Regions from separate parts of the Homoserinimonas aerilata genome, predicted to be linked through region 1. Evidence: predicted binding sites of a transcription regulator. Region 1 holds the regulator's gene; the other holds the start of a gene.
What was found. The regulator HrcA, encoded in region 1, represses chaperone genes, less so after heat shock. The targets are predictions, from matches to a motif close to TTNGCACTCGNNNNNNNCGAGTGCNAA.
Positions count from the first base shown of each region.

Region 2: a site for HrcA is predicted at 7,977-8,003, ahead of groES (co-chaperone GroES). Genes of this name have one in related genera too.

Region 1 is NZ_VFOM01000001.1:926,459-940,884, reverse strand. Features, by position in the region: gene dnaJ (molecular chaperone DnaJ) at 1-470, opposite strand, end outside; gene hrcA (heat-inducible transcriptional repressor HrcA) at 519-1,541, opposite strand; gene FB562_RS04425 (DUF4870 domain-containing protein) at 1,749-2,147, shown strand; gene FB562_RS04420 (DUF4870 domain-containing protein) at 2,226-2,636, shown strand; gene hemW (radical SAM family heme chaperone HemW) at 2,655-3,884, opposite strand; gene FB562_RS04410 (DUF1990 domain-containing protein) at 3,889-4,542, opposite strand; gene lepA (translation elongation factor 4) at 4,542-6,413, opposite strand; gene rpsT (30S ribosomal protein S20) at 6,726-6,986, shown strand; gene holA (DNA polymerase III subunit delta) at 7,101-8,156, opposite strand; gene FB562_RS04390 (ComEC/Rec2 family competence protein) at 8,215-10,581, opposite strand; gene FB562_RS04385 (helix-hairpin-helix domain-containing protein) at 10,593-11,276, opposite strand; gene leuS (leucine--tRNA ligase) at 11,384-13,960, opposite strand; gene FB562_RS04375 (anthranilate synthase component I family protein) at 14,062-14,426, opposite strand, start outside.
Region 2 is NZ_VFOM01000001.1:2,096,557-2,110,982, forward strand. Features, by position in the region: gene FB562_RS09825 (arsenate reductase ArsC) at 1-365, shown strand, start outside; gene FB562_RS09830 (arsenate reductase ArsC) at 368-1,039, shown strand; gene trxB (thioredoxin-disulfide reductase) at 1,036-2,022, shown strand; gene FB562_RS09840 (FAD-dependent oxidoreductase) at 2,042-3,460, shown strand; gene FB562_RS09845 (ABC transporter substrate-binding protein) at 3,781-5,103, opposite strand; gene FB562_RS09850 (ABC transporter substrate-binding protein) at 5,221-6,471, opposite strand; gene rarD (EamA family transporter RarD) at 6,563-7,510, opposite strand; gene groES (co-chaperone GroES) at 7,597-7,893, opposite strand; gene FB562_RS09865 (class I SAM-dependent methyltransferase) at 8,107-9,285, shown strand; gene FB562_RS09870 (DUF4190 domain-containing protein) at 9,307-9,774, opposite strand; gene FB562_RS09875 (hypothetical protein) at 9,884-10,261, opposite strand; gene tsaD (tRNA (adenosine(37)-N6)-threonylcarbamoyltransferase complex transferase subunit TsaD) at 10,364-11,428, opposite strand; gene rimI (ribosomal protein S18-alanine N-acetyltransferase) at 11,425-12,033, opposite strand; gene tsaB (tRNA (adenosine(37)-N6)-threonylcarbamoyltransferase complex dimerization subunit type 1 TsaB) at 12,033-12,674, opposite strand; gene tsaE (tRNA (adenosine(37)-N6)-threonylcarbamoyltransferase complex ATPase subunit type 1 TsaE) at 12,674-13,153, opposite strand; gene alr (alanine racemase) at 13,144-14,244, opposite strand; gene FB562_RS09905 (holo-ACP synthase) at 14,241-14,426, opposite strand, start outside.

The DNA of each region.
Region 1 (14,426 bases):
CCGGAGCCGCCACAGATGTCGCATGTCGCCATCTCGGTGCCCGGGGCGCAGCAGGAGCCCGCGCACGTCTTGCACGTGACGGCCGTGTCGACCTCGACCTCGTGCTGCGTGCCGAAGATGACATCCTCGAGCGTCACCTCGATGCGGACGAGCGCATCCTGCCCTCGCTCCGTGCGAGAACGCGGAGGGCGATTGCCGCCGCCCCCACCGCCGAAGAAGGTCTCGAAGATGTCGCCGAAGCCACCGAATCCACCGCCGAAGCCGGCCTGGTCGCCCAGATCGTACTGCTCCTTCTGCTTGGGGTCGGAGAGCACGTCATAGGCGTGGGTCACGTCCTTGAAGCGATCGGCGGCATCCGCTCCCGGATTCACATCGGGGTGCAACTCGCGGGCAAGACGACGGTACGCCTTCTTGATCACCTCGGGGGTCGCATCCCGGTCGACGCCGAGTACTTCGTAATGGTCAGCCACTGCAGTTCCTTAGATTCTTGTTCTCTCGTGTGACGCGCCGCGCCACAGTCAACTCTCGCCCAACAGGCGCGACAGGTAACGTGCAACCGCACGAACCGCCGCCATATTGCTGGAATAGTCCATCCGGGTCGGCCCCAGAAGCCCCAGGCGGGCAAGCTCGCCGCCGGCCGCCGTGTAGCCCGTGCTCAGCACGGAAGCCTCGCCGAGGCCGAAAGACTCGTTCTCCCGGCCGATGCGCACCGAGATGCCAGCCTGATCCTGCTCCATCTCGCCGAAGAGCTTCAGCAGGGTGACCTGCTCCTCGATCGCCTCCAGAACAGGATAGATGCTGCCGGCGAAGTCCTCCTCCGTGCGCGCAAGATTCGCAGCCCCCGCCATCACGAGCCTGTCGTGCCTGTTCGCGAGAACCTGCTCGGCCAGGCTGGCCGCGATCGGATGCACCACCTCGCGCCGAGCAGGAGCGAAGTCGTCGGCGAGCGAGTCGAGGCGCGCAGCCGCCTCCGTGAGGAGCAGCCCGTCGAGGGCCGAGTTGATGCGCATCCGCAGGTCACTCAAAAACTCGTCATCGAGGCCGGGCCCCACGTCGACCATGCGCTGCTCCACCCGACCGGTGTCGGTGATCAGCACGGTGAGAATGCGCGACTCGGTGAGCGGCACCAACTCGACATGACGGATGCGCGAGCGCCCCAGAGACGGGTACTGCACAAGAGCGACCTGATGCGTGAGCTGCGAGAGCAGGCGCACCGTGCGCGCGAGCACGTCATCGAGATCGGCCGATTCGCCCAGGAACGCGTGGATCGCCTGCCGCTGCGCCGCATTCAACGGCCTGAGATCGGCGAGCTGGTTGACGAAGAGGCGATAACCCTTGTCGGTCGGCACACGGCCGGAGGAGGTGTGCGGCGCGGCAATCAACTCCTCCTCCTCGAGCTGGGCCATGTCGTTGCGGATCGTCGCCGCGGACACGCCGAATGAATGGCGCTCGACGATCGACTTGGAGCCGACAGGCTCTCGGGACTCCACATAGTCCTGCACGATCACCCGGAGCACCTCGAGACCGCGATCTGAGACCACAATCCACCGCCCTCACGGTCATTGGCACTCGAACAAGTTGACTGCCAATTGTATCGTGACACGCCGCTTCCGCATTCGTTGCGCGGCGCGGCGAAGAGGCACTACCTTATGGGATAGCCTTCGCTGCCCTCATTCAGGGGGCACTCAGCAGCGTCAGGTGTCCCGGCATGCACCGGGCAACTCCCGAAAACCGGAAAGGCATACGCAATGACCGATCAGACCCCTCCCCCCGCGTCACCGGCGGCAGCAGCACCGCTCACCCCTGCCGAGGACAACCAGTGGGCGTCGTTCGCACACCTGGGTGGCATCCTGTGGATCCTCCCGCCGCTCATCATCTGGCTCGTGTTCAAGGACCGCGGCACCCACACCGACCGTGAGGGCAAGGAGTCGGTGAACTTCCAGATCGCCGTCACCATCGGCCACATTGCGATCCAGATCATCAACGCCGTGCTGACCGCTGTCACCTTCGGCTTCTGGATGCTCATCGGATGGATCCTGCCGCTCGCGCTCTGGATTCTCACGATCGTGTTCTGCATTCAGGGTTTCAACGCCGCGAAGAACGGCCAGTCCTACCGCTACCCGGTCAACCTGCGCCTCATCAAGTAGTCGCAGAGCAGACGCAGGGCCGGGAGCATTGCTCCCGGCCCTGCGTCGTTCACGGGCGGGTTTGCTTTAATGGGCCGTATGACGAATCAGGCACCCCCACCACCGCCCTCCGGCTACAACGCCGCACCGCAGCCGCTCAGCCCCTCAGACGAGAAGCTGTGGGCGACGCTCATCCATGTCGGCGGCATCTTTCTCGGCTTCCTGCCGGCGCTGATCGGCTATCTGCTGTTGAAGGACCGCGGGCCGTTCGTGCGTGAGCACACGAGGTCTGCCCTCAACTTCCAGATCTCGTTCACCATCTATGCGGTCGCCCTCAGCATCGTGGGCAGCATCATCGTGGCCGTGACGTTCGGAATCGGGGCGATCATCGTTGTGCCGGTTCTCATCGCATTCGGTGTCGCCGCCATCGTCTTCATGATCATCGCAGCGGTCAAGGCGAACTCGGGGCAGTACTACAAGTACCCGGTGACGATCGAATTCATCAAGTAGCACCCGGGACGGGCGGCATCAGCCTTCGTCGAGGAGCCGTCGCACGACGGCATCTGCGAGCAGCCGCCCGTTCCTCGTGAGCACGATCGTGCCGCGCACCGCACTCGCACCCTCGACGAGGCCGTCGGCGATGAGCCCCGCGACGGCCGTGCGGCCCTGCGGCCCCAGCTCCCCCGCCGATATTCCTTCACGGATGCGCAGCTGGAGGAGCACACGCTCGACCCGTCTCGTCTCCTGGTCGAGCGTCTCCCGCCCGGCGGCAGGCGAATGCCCCGCCATGATGCGGTCGGCGTAGGCGGCCGGATGCTTCACATTCCACCAGCGGACCCCGCCGACATGGCTGTGGGCGCCGGGCCCGACACCCCACCAGTCGTGACCCCTCCAGTAGGCGAGGTTGTGACGGGAGCGGTGGGCATCCGTCGTCGCCCAGTTGCTCACCTCGTACCAGTCGAATCCGGCCGCGCCGAGCAGCTCGTCGGCCAGCTCGTACATGTCGGCCTGCAGATCCTCATCAGGCTGCGCAACCTCGCCGCGCCTGATCTGCCGGGCCAGCTTCGTGCCGTCCTCCACGATGAGCGAATAGGCGGAGAGGTGATCCGGCGCCTGCGCGATGGCGTGCTCGAGCGAGCGGCGCCAGTCGTCGAGCGACTCCCCCGGTGTTCCGTAGATGAGGTCGAGGCTGACGTCGAGGCCCGCCTCGCGGGCCCACGCGACCACCAGCGGCACGCGCTCGGGGTCGTGGGTGCGCTCCAGCGTCGCCAGAACGTGTGGGACGGCCGACTGCATGCCGAACGACACCCGCGTGAAACCGGCGCGCCCCAGCGCCATCAGGTAGTCGAGGTCGACCGAATCGGGGTTCGCCTCTGTCGTGACCTCCGCATCCGGAGCGATTCGCCAGGCGTCGCGCACAGCGTCGAACATCGAGACCAGATCGGATGCGGGCAGCAGCGTCGGAGTGCCGCCGCCGAAGAAGACGGTTGACACCGGCCGCTCGGGCAGGCCCGCAGCATCCATCACGCCACGTGCCAGCGCGACCTCCTGCACAGCCTGGCTCGCGTAGTCGCTGCGCTTCGCACCCCGAAGCTCATCTGAGGTGTAGGTGTTGAAATCGCAGTAGCCGCAGCGCACACGGCAGAACGGCACATGCAGGTAGACGCCGAAGTCGCGGCCCTCCGCGCCCTCGGCGACGGATGCCGGAAGGGCGCCGTCGAGGGGCGCAGGGTCGGCGATGGGCAGGGCGGAGGGCATCGTGTCAGTCGACAGGGCCGGTGAGGGCCTTCAGATAGCGGGCACGGATGATGCGCTGCCCGATCGCGAGGAAAGGACGCGCCCACCCCCACCCCGTCGCAGAGCGAGAGATCGTGCGGACCGTGAGCCACACGGAGCCGTCGTCTTCGAGGTCGACGACGAACGACTCCTCACCGCTGATCTGGTGGCCGGGCAGGGTGCCGTAGGCGAAGCCCTTGCGATTCGGTTCGTCGATCACGTAGACGACGCGCACAGGCTCATGGATCTTGAACGGGCCGACGTGCAGCACCAGCCAGGCCGAGTCGCCGGGCGAGACGAAGGGCAGGCCGTCCGGCCCGTACACCGTCTCTGTCGACGGGCCGGTGATGGCAGGGGCGACGGGCGTGCCCGCCGTGTCGAAGGAGACGGGCGCGTAGCTGCCCTCGGTGACCTCCGGAGGGGTCTCCGTCAGCTCGATCGTGAAACCGCTGCGGACCTTGATACCCCACGCGAGTGTCGCGTGCCAGGCGAAATCCCAGCGCGCGGGGCCGGTGCCGATGCGCACCCGCTTCTCGAAGACGCGGTAGCCCTCCGGCGGGTAGCGCAGCGTCTCGGGCGACTGAGTGGCCCCCACCGCCGCGTAGGTGACAGGAAGATTCCAGAGCGCGGGGCGCGACACTACTTCTTGTCCTTCTTCTCGACATCACCCGAGAGGGCGGCAATGAACGCCTCCTGAGGAACCTCGACGCGGCCCACCATCTTCATGCGCTTCTTGCCCTCCTTCTGCTTCTCGAGGAGCTTGCGCTTGCGGGTGATGTCACCGCCGTAGCACTTGGCCAGAACATCCTTGCGGATGGCACGGATGCTCTCACGAGCGATGATGCGAGCACCGATCGCCGCCTGAATGGGCACCTCGAACTGCTGGCGCGGAATCAGCTCGCGCAGACGCCCCGTCATCAGCACGCCATAGGCATACGCCTTCTCGCGGTGCACGATCGCGCTGAACGCATCCACCTGCTCGCCCTGCAACAGGATGTCGACCTTTACCAGGTCGGCCTCCTGCTGACCCGACGGCTCGTAGTCGAGGCTCGCATAGCCGGCCGTCTTGCTCTTCAGCTGGTCGAAGAAGTCGAACACGATCTCGCCGAGCGGCATCGTGTACTTGATCTCGACCCTGTCCTCGCCGAGATAGTCCATGCCGAGGAGCGTGCCGCGGCGCCCCTGGCAGAGCTCCATGATCACGCCGACATAGTCCTTGGGCGCGAGGATCGCCGCCTTCACGATCGGCTCGCTCACCGAATCGATGCGGCCCACCGGGAACTCGCTCGGGTTCGTCACGGTGACCGTCTTCCGGTCCTCCGTCGTCACCTCATAGATGACGGATGGCGCAGTCGTGATCAGGTCGAGCCCGAACTCGCGGTCGAGCCGCTCCGTGATGATCTCCAGATGCAGGAGGCCGAGGAAGCCGCAGCGGAAACCGAAGCCCAACGCAACCGAGGTCTCCGGCTCATAGACGAGCGAAGCATCCGAAAGCTTCAGCTTGTCGAGCGCATCGCGCAGCGCCGGATAGTCGCTGCCATCGATCGGATACAGGCCGGAGAAGACCATCGGGAGAGGCTCCGTGTACCCGGGAAGGGCCGCGGATGCCGGCTTCGACGCCGTCGTCACCGTGTCGCCCACCTTCGACTGGCGCACATCCTTCACACCCGTGATCAGATAACCGACCTCGCCGACCCCTAACCCCTTGCTGGGCACCGGCTCAGGCGAACTGACACCGATCTCGAGGATCTCATGCGTCGCACGCGTCGACATCATCTGGATCTTCTCGCGCGGATTCAGCTGGCCGTCGACCATCCGCACATACGTGACCACGCCACGGTAGCTGTCGTAGACCGAGTCGAAGATCATGGCCCGCGGCGGCGCACTCGCATCACCGACAGGCGGCGGGATGACACTCGTGACGCGGTCAAGCAGCTCAGGAACACCCACGCCCGTCTTTCCGGAGACCCGGAGCACATCGTCAGGCGAACCGCCGATCAGATCGGCGAGCTCCCGCGCATACTTCTCGGGGTCGGCCGCAGGCAGGTCGATCTTGTTCAGCACCGGAACGATCGTCAGGTCGTTGTCGAGCGCCAGATACAGGTTCGCCAGCGTCTGCGCCTCGATGCCCTGCGCCGCATCCACAAGCAGGATGGCGCCCTCGCAGGCGGCAAGGCTGCGCGAGACCTCATAGGTGAAGTCGACGTGCCCGGGGGTGTCGATCATGTTCAACGCGTAGGTGCCCGCCGGAGACGGGCCGGTCTGCGCATCCAGAGCCCACGGCATCCGCACCGCCTGGCTCTTGATCGTGATGCCACGCTCACGCTCGATATCCATGCGATCGAGATACTGGGCGCGCATATCGCGGTCACTGACGACACCCGTCACCTGCAGCATGCGATCGGCCAACGTCGACTTACCGTGGTCGATATGGGCGATGATGCAGAAGTTGCGAATGAAGGCGGGGTCGGTCGAAGCCGGCTCGAGGGCCTTCTGTGCTCTGGGGCTCACGCGTTCCTCTGAAGACTCTGGTGGCAGGCCGCATGCGGCGCGCCCGGGGGATGATATCCGTCGATTCTCCCATGCCTGAGGCCGCTGCCCGAATCGGCGCCCAAAGGCGGGGCGCTTCGCACGCGGCGCGCCGACGATCGGGGAATTGTCGGATGCCCCTCAAGACTGGTAAAGTTGCCTGTTGGCTTGCGCACCGCGTTCATTTCCCACGATCACGGGTGCGAATTGCAGCCCTCAGCCGAATCGATGCCCTCTACATCGACGCGGTCACGGCTGCCGAACATCATCCGGAACAACAGAAAGTTACTCAACGTGGCAAATATCAAGTCGCAGATCAAGCGCATCCTCACCAACAAGAAGGCGACCGACCGCAACAAGGCCGTCCGCAGCGAGGTCAAGACGGCAGTTCGCGCAACGCGCGCCGCCATCACCGAGGGCAACAAGGAGAAGGCTGCAGCCGCTCTCCTCGTCGCCTCCAAGAAGCTCGACAAGGCCGCCAGCAAGGGCGTCATCCACAAGAACCAGGCGGCAAACCGCAAGTCGTCCATCGCGAAGCAGGTCAACGCGCTGTAGCAGCACCCGCTCGCGACCGGCAGCAACGCCGGACCGAACGAACAGGACCCCGCCTCACTGAGGCGGGGTCCTTCGCTTTGTGCCGGCGCCTGTGTCTGTGCCGAGCCAGCGGCCCTATCCCCCGGGCTGCTCGCCTCGGCTCGCGATCACGCCCACCATGCGCTCGAGTGCGAAAACCGGATCGCGCTGGGCGCCCTTCACCGCGGCATCCGTCTCGGCGAGCATCTCGATGCAGCGGCCGAGACCCGAATCTGTCCAGCCCTGCAGGTCACGCTTGGCGCGATCCACCTGCCACGGCGCCAGACCGAGCTGGCCGGCCAGCTGACCCGAACCGCCCCGCGCGCCCGAAACCTTCGCCATCGTGCGCAACTTGCTCGCGAACGCGGCGACGATCGGAACAGGGTCTGCACCGGAAGCCAGTGCGTGCCGCAGCATGACAAGGGCGTCGCCCTGCCGGCCCGCGATCGCGATGTCGGCGACCGCGAACGCCGTCGTCTCGACGCGGCCCGAATAATATTTCTCGACGGTCGCCTCGGTGATCTCCGCCGCCGCATCCGACACCAACTGCTGGCAGGCGGATGCGAGTTCGGCGACATCATCGGAGAACGCGGCGACGAGCGCACGGATGGCGCCGGGGCTCACCCGTCGGCCGGCAGCAGCGAACTCGGCGCGGGCGAAGTCGACCTTGTCGGACTCCTTCTTCAGCTCGGTGCAGACGACCTCGATTCCACCGCCGAGCCCTCCCCTGATGGCGTCGAGCAGCTTCTTGCCGCGCACCCCGCCCGCATGACGGAGCACCAGATAAGTGCCCTCGGCCGGATTCTCAAGATAGGCGAGCGTCTCGGTGATGAACGCATCCGTACACTTCTCGACGGCGACCGTGCGGATCATCCGCGGCTCGCCGAACAGCGACGGGCTGGCCACCGTGAGCAGCTGCCCGGGGGCGTAACCGTCGGCCTCGAGGTCGCTCACCTCGAGGCTGGGGTCCTCGAGGCGGAGCATGTCGCGCAGCATCCGGATCGCCCGGTCGGCCAGGAAGCCCTCCGTGCCCGAGACGAGCACGACAGGGGCGGGGCGGATCTGCGACCAGCCCAGCTGCGGAATCGCGGCGGCCGCCTTCGACGCTCCGGATCGTCCGCTCGCGGACCTGCCTGCTGGCCTGGCTGCCACGGGACTCCTTCGGTTCTTCACGCTGGTGACTGCGCGGCGCCGGGCCGCGCCCACAAGCCTATTCGCCTCCCCCGACCGTCGGCTCCGGCAGGCGCTCCCGCCAGACGCGGATGCCTCCGGTGCCGTCCGACGACAGCAGCACGAGCCCGTCGGTGTCGGAGCGGGTGACCTCCGCGCCTGTGCCCTCGAGCACGTCCAGAATGGAAGCATTCGGATGCCCGTAGCTGTTTTCCGCGCCGACCCCGATGACCGCGACCCGCGCCGACAGCGCCTCGTACAGGCGGGCGCTCTGGTCGCCCGATCCGTGATGCGACACCTTCACGACGTCGACGGAACCGAGTGCGGCGACCTGCGCGCGGCCCGCTGCGAGCATCCGGGCCTGCGCCTGCTCGCCGAGGTCTCCGAGGAACACCGAGCTGAGGCATCCGGCATCGCACCGCCCGACGCCGGAGAACGACAGGACGACACTCAGATCGTTGCCCGGCTCGAAACCCGACGGCCGCTCGGCCGGCCACAGCACCCGCCAGCGCAGTTCGCCCAGCGCGCCGATCATGCCCCTGCCCGCCGGCGTCATCGTGGCCCCGCCCCGCTCCAGCGCCGCAAGGACGGCATCGTCATCGGCAGCGCCGGGCGGGCCATGCAGCACCGCGCCCACCCGGCCCAGAACCGCTGAGGTGCCGCCGACATGATCGAGATCGAAATGGGTGAGCACGAGCAGGTCGATGCGCGCGACACCCAGACGGTCGAGGCAGTCGGCGAGCAGTGCGGGGTCGGGGCCCGTGTCGACGAGCGCGATGGCGCCCGCGCTGCGCACCAGCACGGCGTCACCCTGCCCGATGTCGCAGGCGGCGATCTGCCAGTCTGCGGGCGGTGCGAGCCGCCGGCGCAGCTGCTCACCGCCGACGGCACCCAACCAGGCCATCAGAAGCACAAGAACCAACACGCCTGAGCCTGTGCGGATGCGACCGGGCGAGGCGAGCACGCCCAGCACCGCCGAGATGGTGACGATCGCGGCGAGCACCGCCCCTGCAGCACCCTCGGCCCATGGCAATCCGCTGCCGGGCAGCCCCGCGAAGAACATCGCGACCGCCGCGATCCAGCTCGACGGGAACCACGCCACCCACGCCACAAGCTGGGCGAAGCCCGCCCACAGCGGCGCGATGAGGCAGGCCACGAGCCCCAGCACCGTCGCAACCGGTGCGGCCGGCCCCGCGAGGATGTTCGCGACCACGCCGTACAGCGGGATCGTCGGTGAGAGCAGGATGATGATGGGCTGGCAGGCCAGCTGGGCGGCCAGCGGAACCCCGATCAGGAGAGCGACAGGAGACGGCATCCACGCCGACAGGAATCGCGCCAGCGGGCCGGCCAGCACGAGCAGTCCTGCCGTGGCGAGCACGGAGAGCACGAAGCCGAAGGAACGCGCCAGCCATGGGTCGATGGCGAGCAGCACGAGCACGGCGAGGGAAAGCACAGGCACCCCGCCCGCCCCACGCCCGCCCAGCCGGGCGAACAGCACCGACACCGCCATGACGGCGGCTCTCAGCACGCTCGGCTCGGGGGTGACGAGCACCACAAAACCGGCCAGGACGACGACGGATGCGACGATCCGGGCCGCGATCGGCATCCGGAGCATGCCGCCCAGCACGAGCACCAGCCCGACGACCACCGCGCAGTTGGCACCGGAGACCGCCGTCAGGTGGCTGAGTGAACTGGCCTTCATTGCCGCGTCGAGTTCTGAGGAGACGGCCGCGGTGTCTCCGATCGCGAGGCCTGGAAGAAGACCTCCGCCGAGACCGGGAAGCGACTGCGCGAGGTCGAGGAAGCCGGAGCGCAACGCGGCCGCAGCACCGAGCACCCCGCCCGGTTCGCCGAGCACGCTCGCCGTGCCACGCGAGAACACCAGGAAGGCGGCGGCGTCGCCGGGCTCGTTCGCCGTCAGGGTGCCGGAGAGTTGCACTGTGGCACCGATGATCGCCGAGGGCCGGTCGATCGAGGCGAACACGACGATCGGCACGGAGACCGCAAGGGTCTTCCCCTCCAGCTGCACAGAGTCGGCCGTCGCCGCGAACCGCTCACCGCCGTCATGAACGGTCTGCGTGAGCGTCGCCTCGATGGACACGAAGCGGCCCTCCTGCGCGGCCTGCAGCATCACCGCAGGTTGCCGGGCATCCGCCCTCGCCATCGCGCCGAGAAGAAGAACGGATGCCGCCATCGCGCAGACCGCGAGCAGGGCCAGCACCCGCCGCAGCCCGCCACGGGCCCGCAGGAGAAGCACGGCCCCCGCCGCCAGTACGGCCACCGCGCCCCCGACCGCTCCCCCGAGCGCCGCGCCGGGAGGGTTGCCGATGAGAACAGCCACGGCAACCCAGCCGACGACAGCGGGCAGCGCCAACCGCAGATCGAGGCGCGACGAAGATGGGGCCATCGGCTCCGCCGTCACACCGTCACCAGATCCTTCAACGCCGCGAAGGTCTTCTCCCCCACCCCGGACACCGCCTGCAGATCCTCGACCGTCGCAAAGCGGCCGTTCGTCTCCCGCCAGTCGATGATGCGGGCCGCCATCGCCGGCCCGACCCGGGGCAGGGTCTCCAGAGCTGCGGCATCCGCCGTGTTCAGATTCACGCGGCCGTCACCGCCCACCCCCGGCTGCGCGCCCGGCGCCGCCGCCGGCACCTCGCCCAGCTGCGGCACATGGATCTGCTCGCCATCGCTGACGAAGCGCGCCAGATTGAGCTGCGCGCGATCAGCCTCCTCGGTGAAGCCTCCCGCCGCCGCGACGGCGTCGACCGCCCGAGCGCCCTCGCGCAGTTGGTAGAGGCCCGGCCGCTTCACCGCGCCCAGAAGGTGAACGTAGATCGTCGCCGTCGGAGCATCCACCCCGACGGTGCCGGGATCATCCGGCGCAGCAGAGGCACCGATCGCCGTCACCGAGCCCGAGGAGCCCAGCGCACTCACCAGCACGGCGACTCCAAGGCCGAGCAAAACGAGCACTACCGCGGCACCCACCCGCATGCGCAGGCGCACACCCGGGCCGGAGCCTCGTGGGCCCTCGACGATACGGTCGGCCGGCTCCGCGGCGTCGACGAGCGGACCCTGGGCCCTGTGACCGTGCGATGCCATGCCGCCACGTTAAGCGTGCTGTGACCTCGCATCCGGCCGACCGGGCCAACCCGGTGGACAAGCCCAGCCGACGCCGGATGGTGAGGAGAAGCCCGCGAGCAGCGAGACTAACCGCGCGTGCTGATGCTCACGATCTTGGGGGCCCGCACGATCACATTGACGACCTCGCGGCCGGCGATGGAACGGATCGCGCCGGCGGTCGCGAGAGCGAGCCGCTCCAGCTCCGCAGGATCGATCGTCGGGCTCACCTCGAGCTTGTCGCGCACCTTGCCGTCGACCTGCACGACGGCCGTCACCGACTGCTCCACGAGCAGCACGGGGTCGGCCTTGCGCCAGCCGGCGAGGGCGACCGGTGCGGGGTGGCCGAGGCGCTCCCACATGTCCTCCGCCGTGTACGGGGCGAACAGGCTGAGGCCGAGGGCAACCGTCTCGGTCGCCTCCCGCACCGCCGCATCCGAACCTCCCGGCGCGCCATCGATCGCCTTGCGGGTCGCATTCACGAGCTCCATGAGGCGGGCGACCACGACATTGAACTTGAACGACTCGATCAGCTTCGGGGCATCCGCCAGGAAGCGATGCGTGACCCGACGGAGCCCCACATCACCGGTCTTCCAGAGCACATCGGGCGCACTCGTGACATCGCTCGCGAGCCGCCACGCCCTGGCGAGGAACTTCGCCGAGGCATGCGGGGAGACGTCAGCCCAGTCGATGTCGTCCTCGGGCGGGCCGGCAAAGGCCATCGTCAGGCGAACTGCGTCGACGCCGTGCAGTGCCAGCTGCTCGCTGAGCTGCACGATGTTGCCCTTCGACTTGCTCATCGCCGAGCCGTCCATGAGCACCATGCCCTGGTTGAGCAGAGCGCTGAACGGCTCGGTGAAGCTCACATAGCCCAGGTCGTACAGCACCTTCGTGATGAAGCGCGCGTAGAGCAGGTGCAGGATGGCGTGGGTCACGCCGCCGACGTACTGGTCGACGGGGGCCCACTTCTCCGCCTCCTTCGGGTCGAAGGCCTGCGTGTCATCGTGCGGGTTCAGGAAGCGCAGAAAGTACCACGAGCTGTCGACGAACGTGTCCATCGTGTCGGGGTCGCGGCGTGCGGGCGAGCCGTCAACCGGGTTCGGCACGTTCACCCAGTCCTCTGCTGCTCCGAGCGGCGACGAACCCTTCGGCTTGAGGTCGAGGCCCTCGCTCGGCGGCAGAGTGACCGGCAGCTGGTCCTCGGGCACCGGCACCATGCTCCCGTCCTCGGCGTGGATGATCGGGATGGGGGTCCCCCAGTAGCGCTGGCGGGAGATCAGCCAGTCGCGCAGCCGGTAGTTGCGGGCCGAGCGGCCGGTGCCGGCCTCCTCGAGCTGGGCCGTCACCCGCTTGATGGCGTTCGCCTTGCTGAGCCCGTCGAGGGGGCCGGAGTTCATCATCCGCCCCTCCCCGCCCAGCGCCTCGCCTGTCACGGCGGGGTCGAGCGACGGCAGCTCCGGCAGAACCGGGTCGCCGTTCTCGTCGGTCTCGATGACCGGGATGGCACCCGTGACGGCGGCGTTCGTGTCGACGACGACGCGCACGGGAAGGCCGAACTTGAGCGCGAAGTCGAGGTCGCGCTGGTCGTGCGCCGGGACGGCCATGATGGCGCCCGTTCCGTAGTCGGAGAGCACGTAGTCGGCAGCCCAGATCGGCAGCCGCTCACCGTTGACGGGGTTGACCGCGAAACGGTCGAGAAACACGCCCGTCTTCTCCCGGGCCGCATCCTGACGATCGATCTCACTCGTCTTCTGCACCGCGGTGAGATAGGAGGCGAACTCCTGCTTCACCGCGTCGGAGGACCCCGCAACCAGTTCGGCGGCGAGATCGGAGTCGGGGGCGACGACCATGAACGTCGCGCCGTACAGCGTGTCGGGGCGGGTCGTGAAGACCGCAACCTTCTCCTCACGGCCTTCGACCTCGAAGTCGACCTCGGCTCCGATGGAGCGCCCGATCCAGTTGCGCTGCATGGCGATGACCTTGGACGGCCAGCTGCCCTCCAGCTGGTTCAGGTCGTCGAGCAGGCGGTCGGCGTAGTCGGTGATCTTGAAGTACCACTGCGTGAGCTTCTTCTTCTCCGCTGTGGCGCCACAGCGCTCGCACACCCCGTCGACGACCTGCTCATTGGCGAGCACCGTCTGGTCGTTGGGGCACCAGTTGACCCAGGATGCCTTGCGGTAGGCGAGGCCCTTCTCATACATCTTGAGGAACAGCCACTGGTTCCACTTGTAGTACTCGGGGTCACTCGTGTGCAGCACGCGATCCCAGTCGAAGGATGCCGCATACAGCTTCATGCTGCGCTTCTGCTGCTCGATGTTCTCGTACGTCCAGGCGCGAGGGTCGATGCCGCGCTTGATGGCCGCGTTCTCGGCGGGGAGGCCGAAAGAGTCCCACCCGATGGGGTGCAGAACGTTGAATCCCTGCTGGCGCCAGTAGCGGGCGATGACGTCGCCGAGCGCGTACGCCTCCGCGTGCCCCATGTGCAGGTCGCCCGAGGGGTACGGGAACATGTCGAGCACGTACTTGCGTGGGCGGGTGTCGTCGGCGGTTGCGGTGCTGAACGGCTTCAGCTCGTCCCAGCTCGCCTGCCACTTCTCCTGCATCGACGCGAAGTCGTAGTCGTCGTGCTCGTCGGACCGCGAGTTGTCTGAAGGGGCTGATGCCACAGGATTCTCTATTCGTTGCAGAAGTCGATGCTGTCGTCGTCCGTCACGGCCGAGGGCCTCGTTCCGGCACGCTGTGCCACCGGACCGACGTACCTTCCAGATTAGCGAACGGATGCCCCGAGCACCGCCATGAGGGCGGCCGCCTTGATCCGAACCTCCTCAAGCTCCTCCTGCGGCACCGACAGCGCGGTGATACCGCCGCCGGCGCCGATCGTCGCACCCCTCGCATCCACCACGATACTGCGGATGACCATGGCCAGGTCGGCGCGCCCGTCGAGCCCGAAATGGCCGAAGGCACCCGAGTACACACCGCGCGCGCGGCCCTCCAGCCGATCGAGGATGCGCGTGGCGCTGCGCTTGGGCGCACCGGTCATGGACCCGGCCGGAAAGCAGGCCCGAACCGCGTCGATCGCGGTCAGGCCGGGCCGCAGGTGCCCCGTGACGGTACTCACGAGCTGATGCACCT
Region 2 (14,426 bases), 1.2 Mb from region 1:
GCCGCTCGCAGATGGCAGCCGGCTATATGAAAGCCCTCTCCGGTGGTGCCGTTGAGGTGCGCTCCGGCGGCTCCGAGCCCGGCAACGAAATCAACCCCATCGCCATCCAGGCAATGGCAGAAGAAGGCATCGACATCTCCCAGGGTGTTCCGCAGCTGATGACCACCGAACAGGTACGTGACTCCGATGTGGTCATCACCATGGGCTGTGGCGATGTCTGCCCGATCTTCCCCGGCAAGCGCTACGAGGACTGGGAACTGGTTGACCCGAAGGGTAAGAGCCTCGAAGAAGTTCGCCCGATCCGGGACGATATCAAAGCCCGCATCACTGCCTTGCTCGCTGAGCTTCTTCCCGCGCAGGCCTAATCATGATCAACGTTGCCGGCCGAAAGGCAATGCCGGGGCTGGCCTACCCGGAGGACTACCTCAAGCGTCTTGCCGCCGAGCTGGCGGAAAAGTATGCCGGAGTTTTCAACCCGGAAACGGTCGAACGGTATGTGCTCGAGTCCTACACCGGACTACTCCGAACCTCTACGGTGAAGACCCATCTGGCTACCAATACCGCACGGTTCGCCAGCGACCGCCTCACCGCACTTGCCCAAGCTAAGGGTGCGATCGAGAGCCCGGTCCCCGAGGTGCTGTTTGTTTGCGAACAGAACGCCGGCAGGTCCCAGATGGCAGCCGTTCTCACCAACGCTCTCTCCGGAGGGGCCGTCCACGTTCGCTCTGCAGGATCCGCACCAATCGGAGAGCTGAACCCTGCGGTCATTGCGGTAATTGAAGAGCTGGGTCTCGATATGTCCGAGGCCTTCCCCAAGCCCCTGACGGATGATGTGGTGCAAGCCGCCGATGTCGTGATCACCATGGGGTGCGGGGACGCCTGTCCCGTCTATCCAGGGACCAGATACCAAGATTGGGAACTGACCGACCCCGCAGGCCTTGAACTGGACGAGGTGCGAGCAGTGCGCGACACCATCCGCAGCAACGTGCTCCAACTCCTCCAGGAGCTCGGCGTCACCCCGAAAGATCTCCCCGCATGAACGCGACTGAAAACGTCATCGTTGTCGGCTCAGGCCCTGCCGGCTACACCGCCGCAATCTATCTTGCTCGAGCAGGACTGAACCCGATCGTTCTGACAAGCTCCGTCGAGGCCGGTGGAGCGCTCGTGAACACCACGGAGGTGGAGAACTTCCCCGGCTTCCCGGACGGCATCATGGGGCCCGACTTGATGGAGAACATGCGCCTTCAAGCGGAACGATTCGGGGCGCGGATCATCTATGACGACGCCACACAGCTGAACCTCACTGCGTCTCCCAAGACCGTCAAAACCGGCGCCGGGGAAACCTACTCCGCGCACTCTGTGGTTCTGGCCATGGGGTCTGCTTACCGCAAACTCGGCGTTCCGGGAGAGGAGAAACTTACCGGCCACGGAGTGTCTTGGTGCGCTACCTGCGACGGGTTCTTCTTCCGTGGCCAAGACATCGCTGTCGTCGGAGGTGGAGACTCCGCCCTGGAAGAAGCCATGTTCCTCACCCGCTTCGCCACCAGCGTCACCCTCATCCACCGGCGCGATTTCCTGCGTGCATCCAAGATCATGCAGGACCGCGCGCTAGCTAACCCCAAGATCACCGTCCGCTGGAACAGCGAAGTGGTGGAAGCGCTTGGCGAGGACCAGCTCCACACACTTCGCCTCCGCGACACCGTGACCGGAGAAGAGTCACTCCTCCCCGCGACCGGGTTGTTCATCGCTATTGGCCACGATCCACGCAGCGAGCTTGTCGCCGGTCAAATCGATCGCGACGCCGAGAACTATGTGCGCGTCAGCTCCCCAACTACCGAAACCAACATCCCCGGGGTCTTCGCTGCCGGAGATCTCGTCGACCACCGCTACCGCCAAGCGATCACCGCAGCCGGCACCGGGTGCGCTGCCGCCCAAGACACCGAGCATTACCTCACGGCACACGCACTCGCCGCCTATCCCCAGCCCGACGCCTCCATCCTCGAGAACGCCGTATCTGCCTAATCTGAAAGACCACCCCATCATGACGATGACACTGAACGTCCCCCCACGCACTTCCGATGCTCGCCTCAACGGACTTCCCGTTGCAATCATCGGCGCGGGTCCCGTCGGCCTTGCCGCCGCAGCCCAGCTTCTCGAGCGAGGCGTCGACGTCATCATTTACGAAGCGGGCGAGACCGCAGGATCCGCGATCACCCAGTGGGGCCACACCCGCCTCTTTTCCCCGTGGGAATACCTCGTAGACGAAGCAGCAGCCCGCCTCCTGGACACGGCGAACTGGGACGCACCACCGGCCCACAAGCTGCCCTACGGGCGTGACCTCGTGGAGCAATACCTCGCCCCGCTCGCTGCAACACCCGAACTCGCCCCCCGCATCCGTTATCGCCACCGTGTCACCGATGTCACCCGCCAAGGCATGGACCGCACCCGCTCGGTCGGCCGCGCCTCCGCCCCCTTCCAGCTGCGAATCGACGGCCCGGACGGAACTGACGAGATGCTTGCCCGGGCGGTCATCGATACCTCCGGCACCTACGGTTCCTCAAACGCTCTCGGCTCCAACGGTCTCAACCCAACCGGGAGCGAATCAGTTGAGGCGAATCTGAGCCACGCACTCCCCGACGTCCTGGGTCGAGAGCGTGAACGGTTCGCCGGGAAGCACGTCGTCGTTGTCGGTGCCGGACACTCTGCCGCAAACACCCTATTGAAGCTCGCGACCCTGGCAAAGGAGGAACCGGACACCACCGTCACCTGGGTCATCCGTCGCGCCCGCCCCACCCGCGTCTACGGCTCCGCGGCCGACGAACTTGAGGCCCGCGGGCAGCTCGGATCCGCAACACACGAACTCGTCACCTCAGGCGCAGTTACCCTCCTGGATAGCTTCGAGATCGACCGCCTCGCCCCCGCCGACAACGGACGCGTGACCATCACCGGCCGACGCCGCGGCGAGCCGACGAAGATCGACGCAGACATCGTTGTGAACGCAACCGGCTTCCGCCCCAACCTCGACATGCTTCGCGAGATCCGCATCTCGCTGGACGAGGTAGTCGAAGCCCCACGAGCACTTGCGTCACTGATCGACCCGAACGAGCACTCCTGCGGAACGGTGTACCCGCACGGCGTCGCAGAGCTCGCACACCCTGAACCGAACTTCTTCATCGCCGGAATGAAAAGCTACGGTCGCGCGCCGACATTCCTCCTCCTCACCGGCTACGAGCAGGTGCGCTCCATCGCAGATGAACTCGCCGGCAACCATGCCGCCGCCCGCATCGTCCAGCTAGTGCTCCCCGAGACAGGTGTGTGCTCCACCGATCTCAACACTGAATCCAGCAGCTGCTGCACGACAGCCGGTCCAGACAAAGCCGAGGCCAACTGTGCAGCCGACTCGACAGAGCCGGGCGGCGAATCGACGGAGGTCGCAAACACAGCGGGCTGCTGTGGCTGAGAAGCGTGTGCTCCGCCGGCGATGAGGTAACAATCAACGCCGTTATTGCCGTGCAACAGCGCGCGGAGGGTGTCGACTACGAGTGTGCCGAAGGGATCCTTGCGCTCAGCGAGGCATTCAGACGCGAACGCAACGAACTCACGACCACGACGTCACGAAGGCCACGCTCTTCGTGTAAAGCAAAAAGGGGCTGATTCTGACGCTAAGTCAGAATCAGTCCCTTTCGCTGCCCCCACAATAAACTGAACTCACCGCTTAATAGCGGCTCCAACTTTCGGGGTTCAGTTCAATTCCGCCGGGGCCCTCATCCGTTGCTGCGACTAGTTGATGCGCTTGTGCAGGTTGTCCTCGCCGTACTGGAAGATACCGATGGTCGCCTCGGTCGGGTCGCCGTGCTCGTCGAACTTCACTCCGCCGGAGTACCCGTCGTAGTCGACCTGCGCGCCATCCGCGAGGATGGTCGCGGCGCTCTTGAAGTCGGTCGCCTTCTCACCGTCGCCCGTGCCGCCGGAGACCTGGCGGAGGTACTTGGCGATGTCGGTTCCCTCGACGGAGTTGGCCGCGTAGGCCGCCAGCGCCAGCAGGATGACCGCGTCGTACGACTCGGCCGCGTAGCTGAAGTCAGACAGCGGTTCTGTGCCACCCAGCACCGGCGACTGGTAAACGTCGCTCAGGCGCTGCTCGAAGTCGTCCTCCAGCACAGGGCCGGGGGTCGTTCCCTTCGCACCGGTGATGGTTCCCGCGGGCAGGTCGTCGCCGAACTGCTTCAGGTTTCCGTCGACCAGGTACACCTTCGACATGTCGAAGCCCGCGTTGGCCAGCTCAGGCGCGATCGTGTAGATCTCGTCGAAGGTGATGAGGGCGATGGCGTCGGGGTCCTCTGCGACGACGGCCGAGACCTGTGCCGAGAAGTTCGTGTCGCCGGTGTTGAACATCTCCTCGGCTACGACCGTTCCGCCCGCAGCTTCGAAGGTCTCCTTGGTGACCTTCTGCAGCCCGGTGCCGTATGCGTCGTTGAGCACAATCATGCCCAGCGTGCTGGCGCCGTCGTCGGCGATCAGGTTACCGAGCACCTCGCCCTGCAGCAGGTCGGAGGGCGCAGTACGCCAGTAGAGGTTGTTGTCATCCCAGCTGGTGAAGTCCGGCGAGGTGTTCGCCGGCGAGAACTGCACGACGCCGGCTGCCGTGATCTGGTCGATCACGAGCTTCGAGACACCGGATGCCGCGGCACCGATGATCGCCGAGACGTTCTGTCCCAGAAGGTTCGGGACGGTCGTGGCATACGCCTTGTTGTCGGGGTCACCCGAGTCGCCGTAGACGACCTCGACCTGGATCCCGAGGCCTGCCTCGTTGATCTCCTTCGCCGCGAGAGCGACGCCGGCTTCCTCGGGCGGGCCGAGGAATGCCAGACCACCGGTCTGCGGCAGCAGGGTGCCGATCTTCAGGGTGAGGTCACGCTCGCCCGATGCGATGTCGAGCGCGTCGGATGCAGACGGGCTCTCGGCTCCATTGCCACCGGTCCCTTCGTCGGTCGATGCGCAGCCACTCAGGATGAGGGCGGAGACGCCGAGGACTGCGAGTCCCCCGAGTGTCGCCTTGCGAGTCAGTGAGCGGGAGGCTTTGCCTCTAGCGAAAACGCTCATGTTGCTCCTTGTGTTTCGAAACGTGGTTACAGCACACGGCAGGGTACTGCCGTGCTGCCACGGTATTGCCCCCACGGCTCCCGCACAATACCTGCGTGTTACGGGGCGGTAACATGCTCAATCCGCGGTGAGCTGCCCTGTCCACGCAAATCTGTTGGCCGCGTCGTACGCGTAGACGCCGTAGTGGGCAGATGTGGGGTCTCCCGCTCGGTCGAGCGCGATGGGCCCGGAGACGCCGTCGTAGTCGATGTCGTCCTGCGTTTTCAGCACGTCGAGGCATTCGCCGAAGCTCATGCACTTGATGCCGTCGCCGCTGACGCCGGGCAGCATGTAGGCGAGCAGGGGCCCGCCGTCGTCTCCTGCGACGGTGGCGGCGAGCGCCGCCAGGATGGTGGCGTCGTAGGCCTCCGCGGCGTAGCGGGTGTCGTTCGGCGCGGGGTCCATGGCGGCGAGCCGCGCGGCGAAGGCCTCGTTGGCCTCCGCCCCTTCGAGTACTCCCCTGGCACCCTCGAGCACGCCGCCGGGCAGCGCCTGCGAGTAGTCAGCGAGCGCACCTCCGGCCAGCCACACTTTCGAGCCGCCGAGGCCGGCATCCGTGAGCGCCGTGATGATGGCCACGTTCTGTTCCATCGCCTCGAAGCCGGAGGCGAGCAGCACGGCGTCGGGCTTCGCCGCGGCCACAGCGTCGACGACGGCTGCGGCGTCGCCGAGCTGCTCCTGAGCGACGACGGAGCCCTCTGCGGCGGCGAGCGCGGCCGTGAACGTCTCTGCGACCGCACTGCTGCTGTCGTCTGCGCCGACTATGACCGCGACATCCGTTGCCCCGTCTGCGACGATCGCGTCGGCGAGCACGCCGCCCATCAGCGCAGCAGACGGTGCCGTGCGCGCGAGCAGCCCCTCGTCGGCCAGGCCCGTGAGAACAGGGGCGGATGCGGCGGGCGACACGAGCAGCACCTGCGCCTCGATCGCGAGAGGCAGGATGCGCTCGGCCAGAACAGACGACGACGGCCCGATGACCACGTCGACGCCCTTCTCCACGAGCTGCGCGAAGGACTCCTCCGCCTGCTGGGTTGCCGCCTCACCGGAGTTGCGGTGGAAGACCTCGACCGGCTTGCCCAGCACACCACCCGCCTCATTGACCTCGCGGACGGCCAGCTCGACCCCGGCGACCTGCGCGGGCGACAGATAGGCGGCATCGCCGCTCGTGGCGAAGAGGGTGCCGATGCGCAGAACACCGTCACCGGATGCCGGTGGCGGGCTCGGCAACGGAGAGCTCGTCGGGAGGACCATCTCCTCGCTCGTACACGAACTCAGGCCGAGGGCGATAACGACCGCAGCCGCGCAGGCGACCACACGCATCCGTCTCATGTCGCTCCTCTCGCCCTCTCGCCCGGCGAGTGCCGGACCCATGCCGTCGAAACCGACACGACCGCGAACCAAGAGGAAGACTACCGACGAATCAACCCAGCTGCGGTAAGGCACGGCGAGACAGCCGCCCCTGCACGAGCATGTCGGTCGTGAGCAGCACGATCGCGAACCACACAAGGCTGAAGCCGGCCCAGCGCTCCGGCGGCATGGCCTCGTGCAGGATGAACGCGCCGAAGACGAAGGTGAGCACCGGGGCCAGATACTGGATCATGCCCATCGTCACGAGAGGCAGGCGCCGGGCCCCCGCAGCGAAGAGCAGCAGCGGTACACCCGTGATGACCCCCGAGAGCGCCATGATGACGACATGGGTCGTTCCGGCTGTTCCGAAGACGATGCCGTCGGTCGATGACACCACCAGCAGCACGGCCACAGCGACGGGCACAAGCCAGATCGTCTCGAGTGTCAGCCCCGATACCGCATCGACGCGGGCGCCCGCCAGCTTCTTGATGAGGCCGTACAGGCCGAACGACGTCGCCAGCGTGAGCGAGATCCACGGGAACTCCCCGTAGTTGAACGCCAACACGAGCACCGCTATCACGCCGAACCCCATGGCCACCCACTGCAGCGGCCGCACCTTCTCGCGCAGGAACGCGACGCCGAGCACCACCGTGAAGATCGGGTTGATGAAATAGCCGAGCGAGGTCTCGAGCACCTGCCCGTGCAGGGCCGCGAACACGAACACCTGCCAGTTGACGTAGATGAACGCGCCCGCGAGCCCCATGAGGAACAGCAGCCGCGGCTGCCGCACGATCGCCGCGAACCTGCGCCAACTGCGCGTCACCGTGAGCAGCAGCGCACAGAACACGAGCGTGAACAGGATGCGCCACGCGACGATCTCGAAGGCGCCCGCCGGGGCCAACAGCAGAAAGAAGGCGGGCATCCCGCCCCACAGGCCGTAGGCGCCGACGGCGAAGAGCAGCCCGGATCTGCGCGGCGGGGCCGCGACGGGGCCGGCTGGGGCGCTGGGAGACGGTGTCACTTGTGAATGCTATCCGTCGCGCGCATCAACGACAGCACCCGCCCGGCCGAAGCCGAGCGGGTGCTGGTTGAACGTGGGGGCGTCGCCTAGCGGACGACGACCGCGAGCACGTCGCGAGCCGAGAGCACGAGCAGGTCGTCGCCGCCGTACTTGACCTCGGTGCCGCCGTACTTGGAGTAGATCACCTTGTCGCCAACGGCGATGTCGAGGGGGATGCGGTTGCCGTTGTCGTCAATACGACCGGGGCCGACGGCGACAACTTCGCCCTCCTGCGGCTTCTCCTTGGCGGTATCAGGGATGACAAGACCCGATGCAGTCGTCTGCTCGGCCTCGACCTGCTTGATAACGATGCGATCCTCGAGCGGCTTGATGGAAACCGACACGGCCTACCTCTTTCTGAAGTGCGGGAAAAAATCTGGGTTGGCACCCTCACTAGGTGAGTGCCAGAACAACTGTACCCGCCGCACTGGCACTCTCGCAATCCGAGTGCCAACGTGGCGGTGCCGCTGGTTGCTCGAGTACGCCATCCGGCTCTCGGAACCAGCCCAGGGCATCCGAATGGCGTACTCGACGGGGCTGCCCTGAATAATGGGGGGATGGATGCCGCCGAGCTCGTCGAACTGCTCACCCCCGAGGGGCTGCGACTGCTCGACTCGCTGCCCGCTTACGAGTCGAAGGACGACGTCGTCAAGGCCGTCGCCACCCTGCGCGCCGCCGGGCACTCCCCCGCCCTTGTGGCCGCAGTGCTCAGCCAGTCGAAGCTGCGGGCCAGGGCGGTCAGCAAGTTCGGCCCCTTCGCCGAGCGCATGCTGTTCACGGAGGCCGGCCTCGAGCAGGCCACCCGGCTCGGCGTCGCCGCCCGCCACGCCGGTCGCTTCAGGGCGGCCGGAGCCACCCGCATCGTCGACCTCGGCTGCGGCATCGGCGCGGATGCGCTCGCCATGGCCGCAATCGAGCTGACCGTGACCGGCGTCGAACGCGACGAGGTGACCGCCGCTGTCGCCTCCTACAATCTGGCGCCGTGGCCGAACGCATCCGTCGTCCACTCCGCGGCAGAGGATTTCGACCTGGCCGGCTACGACGCCGCCTGGCTGGACCCGGCCCGACGCAGCGAGAAGGGCAGGCTGCGCGACCCGCACGACTGGTCGCCGTCTCTCGACTTCGCCTTCGGCCTCGCCGAACGGATGCCCGTCGGCGTCAAACTGGGGCCGGGCATCGACCGCGGGCTCATCCCAGAGGATGCTGAGGCCCAGTGGGTGTCGGTCGACCGCGACGTCGTCGAGCTGGGAGTCTGGTTCGGCGCCCTCGCGCGCCCCGGCATCCGGCGCTCAGCCCTCATCATCCGCTCAGATGGCGGCAGCGACGAGCTGACCGCCCCCGGCGACAGCCCTGACGTCGAAGTCGGCACGCTGGGGCGCTACATCTACGAGCCCGACGGCGCCGTCATCCGAGCCCGCCTGATCGGCGATCTCGCCCGCAGCCTCGGCGCGACGATGGTGAGCGACGACATCGCCTGGCTGACGGCGGATGCGGCGATCGACACGCCCTTCGCCACCCGCTTCGAGGTGATCGAGCGGATGCCTCTCGACGAGAAACACATCCGCAGGGAGTTGAGCGCGCGCGGCATCGGCACGCTCGAGATCAAGAAACGCGGCGTCGACATCGACCCGGCCGCGTTCCGCAAGCGGCTCTCGCTGCGCGGAGACGGCACAGCCACCCTCGTGCTCACGAGGGTGGCCGGTCGACGTGTGGCCCTGCTGGCGCGGCGCGACTGAACGACAGCCGCGCGGAGCACCTCAGGAGTAGGTGATGGCGGCAGGAATCAAGAACAGGGCGAACAGGATCGGGACGAGCGCGACGAGGCCCCACAGCAGTGAGATCGCGATGCCCGCATACCCCGTGATGATGCCCGTCAGCCAGAACGGCTTCGCCGCCCGCTCACGACGCTGCGCGATATGACCGAAGACCACCGCGGCGGCCGCCGGGAGGAAGCCCAGCCAGAAGAACGACAGCACGACGCCGACGATGCCACACACCATCGCGGTGATGCTGAGGGCCCGCGGCTCGATGGGGCCGGGGGCGGCGTAGGCAGCGCCGTACGGCACTGCGGCAGGAGCGGCAGCGGGAGCGGGAGCCGCAGGAGCGGCTGCGACGGGCGCCGCCCCGTAGGCGGGCGCGGCAGGGGGCTCCGGCGCGGCAGGAGCTTCGGGCGCAGCAGGAGGAACAGGAACGGACGGCGTCTCGTCAGGCTCGGTGGAGGACATGCGATCATCCTTCCAGTTGTCCGCGCACGCCGCCACAGCCTGTGGCCCGCGGGAGGGAAGAAGAATGGGCCCCGGTCATCGACCGGGGCCCATCATCCGCACAAGCGGATCAGTAGGAGAGGTTCTCGAGCGAGCTGTAGTCTGCGCCCGCGAACGCGACGCCCCAGAGGATGAAGCCGAGGAGCGCGATGGCCAGACCGACGAAACCGAGGATGATGCCGGTGAGCCAGAGACCCTTGGCCGCCTGCGGCTCCTTCTTCTTGCCGAGGAAGCCCAGCACAACGGCGGCGGCCGGGAAGAACAGCTGCAGCACGGAGCCGATGAAGGGCAGGATCACGATCGCGCCGCCGAGGAATCCGATGATGCCGGCGACCAGCGAGATGATGCTCAGCACGGGCGCCTTCGCGGGGGCGCCTGCGGCGGGAGCGGCGGGAGCAGCACTGTAGGGCGTGGGCTCCGGGGTCGCGGGGGGCGTGATGTCAGACATGTGAATGTCTCCTTAAGGCTGGTTGTCGTAAAAGCGGCGTTGCCCATCGTGGCACCACCCCCGAGGGGGTGTCAATTCTCGCACAACCACCGAAAGACGCGGTCACGCCTGGATGCTGGTGACCGGCAGGGTCGAATCTGCCCCGAATCCGAGCCCAGACGGTGGATGCCCGGCAGCCACCAGCTGCGCACCGAGCGCCGCAATCATGGCCCCGTTGTCGGTGCACAGGGTCAGCGGCGGGATGCGCAGTTCGATCCCGGCGGCCGCGCAGCGCTCCTCCGCCACCTGGCGCAGGCGGGCGTTCGCGACGACCCCGCCGCCCAGCAGCAGGCGCGGAACCCCGAGGTCACGGCAGGCGGCGATCGCCTTGGTCACGAGAACGTCGACTACCGATTCTCTGAAGCTCGCCGCGACATCCGCCACCGGCAGTTCTTCGCCAGAGTCGCGCTTCTGCTCGACCCAGCGCGCGACCGCCGTCTTGAGGCCGGAGAAGGAGAAGTCGTAGCGGTGCTTCTGCATGTCCTTGGGCAGGCTGAGCCCTCGCGGGAAGCGGATCGCGGCAGGGTCTCCGCCGATGGCCGCGCGGTCGATCTCGGGGCCGCCCGGGTAGGGCAGGCCGAGCAACCGGGCGACCTTGTCGAAGGCCTCCCCTGCGGCGTCGTCGATCGTCTCGCCGAGCAGCTCGACATCGGAGACGAGGTCGCGCACGAGCAGAAGAGAGGTGTGGCCTCCGGAGACGAGCAGCGCCACGGTCGGGTACTCGACCGCCTCGCCGCCGATGACATCCGCCCCCACATGGCCGACCAGATGGTTGACGGCGTAGAGCGGCTTGTCGAGCGAGACGGCGAGCGCCTTCGCCGCGCCCACCCCCACCATGAGCGCCCCGGAGAGGCCCGGCCCGCTTGTGACGGCGATCGCGTCGAGATCCTGCAGTGTGACGCCCGCTTCGGCGAGCGCCGCCGTGATGGTCGGGCCGAACGCCTCCAGGTGGGCCCGCGCCGCGATCTCGGGCACGACGCCACCGTAGCGAGCGTGCTCCTCCATCGAGGAGGCGATCACGTTCGCGAGCAGTTCGCTACCGCGCACGATGCCGATGCCGGTCTCGTCGCAGCTGGTCTCGATGCCGAGCACCAACGGCGCCGCGGATGCGATGGGCTCGGCGCTCATGAGGCTCCTTCTGCTGTCGGGTCGGGCTGGTCAGTCAGGGCCGCGGATGCTCCGGCAGGCTCCCCGGATGTGCTGACGGGCTCCCCGGGGGCGGTCGCCGTGATCGGCGCGGCCGGCGGCACGGGCTCCACCAGCGAGGTGCGCGGCTCGCTCAGCGGTGCACGCATGATGAGGGCGTCGACGCCGTCGGGCTGGTAGTAGCGGGGCCGCACGGCGATCTGCTCGAAGCCGAGCTGCTCGTACAGCGACTGTGCGCCCGGGTTGTCGGCGCGCACCTCCAGGAACATCTCCCGCGCGCCTCGGCTGAACGCCTCCGCCATCAGCTGCAGCATGAGCGTGCGCCCCAGGCCGCCGCGGCGGGCGGTGGGCGCGACCGCGATCGTCTGGATGTCTGCCTGCTGCGCGGAGGCGGGCGCAAGCAGGCCCGCGTACGCGACAACAGCATCCGAGCCCTCGGGCGTGGCCACGAGGTAGTGCGTGTGTGCGCCCGCCAGCTCGGAGCGCATCGCCTCAGCAGACCAGGCGTCGCTGCCGAATGTCGACGTCTCGAGCGCCATGATCGCGGGCAGGTCGGCGACGGATGCTCGCCGCAGCAGCCAGGCCATCAGCTGACGCGCTTCGGGCCCGCCGACGGGGTGACGTCGGGTGAGCGCAGGTAGAGGGGCTCCGGGCCGGCGAAGGCGCGGCCGTTCGCGAAGAGTGTCTCGGCGAGCATGCCGGCGTCGCCTGCCGAAACCGATTCGGCGTCGATGCGGGCGAAGCCGCTCGCGGCGAACTCTGCTGACAGCTGCGTGCCGAGGTCGTCGGGCCGCGACAGACCCGGCCCCGCCACGCGCACGGGGAGACCCTGCTCGTCTGCTCCCGAGTAGGCGCTCCAGTAGACCTCGCGGCGTCGCGCATCCGTCACCACCAGAAGCGGGCCGGATGCTCCGCGTGAGTAGTGGCCGTAGGCGATCGCGTCATGGCTGACGATGCGCACGGCGGGCTTTGCTACGCCGAGCGCGAAGGCCCGGCCCGCGGCGATACCGACCCGCAGCCCCGTGAACGGGCCGGGGCCCATGCCCACCGCGACACCAGACAGAGCGGTTACCAGCACGCCAGAATCGGCCAGGCAGAGCACGATGAGCTCACCGATGACCTCGGCGTGGCGGCGGGTGTCGGCCTCGGAGTGCTCGGCGATGACGCCGCGGTCGCGGTCCACGACGGCGACGCTCGTGCCTGCGGAGGTGTCGATCGAGAGCAGCATCAGTCCAGCCTAAGCTCGGCCCAGCGCGCGCCGTGCCCCTGCACCGTGACGAGGCGCGGCTCGACGCCCTCCTCCGACTCCTCGCCGCCGACGGGCCGCACGATCGTGATGTCGAGCCATTCCTCGGCGACGGCGTCGAGCATCCCGGCCGCCCATTCGACGACGACGATCGAGCCGTCGAAGTCGATGTCGAGATCGTCGAGCTCGGCAGGATGCGACAGCCGGTAGGCGTCGACGTGCACGAGCGGCGCACCTCCCGACTCGCTCGGATGGGTGCGCGCCAGAACGAAGGTGGGGCTCGTGACGGCGCCACGGATGCCGAGGGCCTCGCCGAGCCCGCGCGTGAACGTCGTCTTGCCCGCCCCGAGCTCGCCGTTGAGGGCGACCACATCGCCCGCCCCGAGCTCGCGGGCGATCCGGGCACCGAGCTCGCCCATCCGCTCAGGCGTCTCGATCGTGAGCCGCGCGATCAGCCCCATGTGCGTTCGATCCGCCCGCCCAGGCGGGTCACGATCTCGTAGTTGATGGTTCCGGATGCTTCGGCCCAGTCGTCCGCCGAGGGCACGCCGTCCGCAGGGTCGCCGAACAGCACCGCACGGTCGCCCACGCTCACGGTGTCGTCGCCCAGGTCGACCACGAACTGGTCCATCGCCACGGTGCCCGCCACCCGGTAGGTGGAGCCGTTGATACTGACGGGCGCCCTGTTGGATGCGGCCCGCGGCACGCCGTCCGCGTAACCGAGTGGCACGAGCGCGAGCGTGCACTCGCGATCGGTGCGATGGGTGAGCCCGTACGACACCCCCGACCCGGCGGGCACGCGCTTGACCGAGGCGATCGCCGCGCTCAACTGCATCGCTGGCACGAGGCCCAGCTCGGCCGAGGTGCGGCCCTCCAGCGGGGAGAGCCCGTAGATTCCGATGCCGAGGCGCACCATGTCGAAGCGCGCCTCGGGCACGGCGAGGGCGCCAGCCGTCGCCGCCAGGTGACGCAGCTCGATCGTGAGCCCCGCATCCGCCGCCAGCTGCAGGGCCTGCTCGAACTCGGCCACCTGCCGCAGGTCTTCGTGCCGCCCCGCGTTGGCGAGATGACTGAACAGCCCGCGCACGCGGATGGCACCGCGTTGCTCGAGCCTGGCGGCCGCCTCGAACACCGAGCGCCACTGCCGCTTCTCGACGCCGTTGCGGCCGAGGCCCGTGTCGACTTTGATGTGCACATTCGCGGTGCCACTGGCCGCGGCGACCCGCTCCAGTTGGGCGAGATAGCTGACGCCGATCTCAAGCCCGGCGGCGAGTGCGCCCTCGAAGTCCTCCGCAGGGTCGTGCAGCCAGGCCAGGATGGGCGCCGTGATACCGGCGGCCCGAAGCCTGAGCCCCTCGCGGATGTCTGCGACGCCCAGCCAGTCGGCACCTCCCGCAAGAGCAGCACGCGCCACGTCGACGGCGCCGTGGCCGTAGCCGCGCGCCTTCACGACGGCCATCGTGTGCGCCGTGCCGGCGGCGGCCCGCAGCGTCTCGACGTTGCGGCTGATCGCCGACAGGTCGATGGATGCCTCGCGCATGAGTCCGGTCATCGGGGGTCACCCTCCGCCACGACGTAGGCGACGGCGACCCCTGCGTCGTGGCTCATCGACAGGTGCAGCCTGGTGATGCCGTGTTCTGCGACGACCTGCGCGATCCGCCCGCTCAACTCAAAGGAGGGGTTGCGCAGCTCATTCGACACGATGCGTACATCATGCCAGCGCATGCCGTCGGA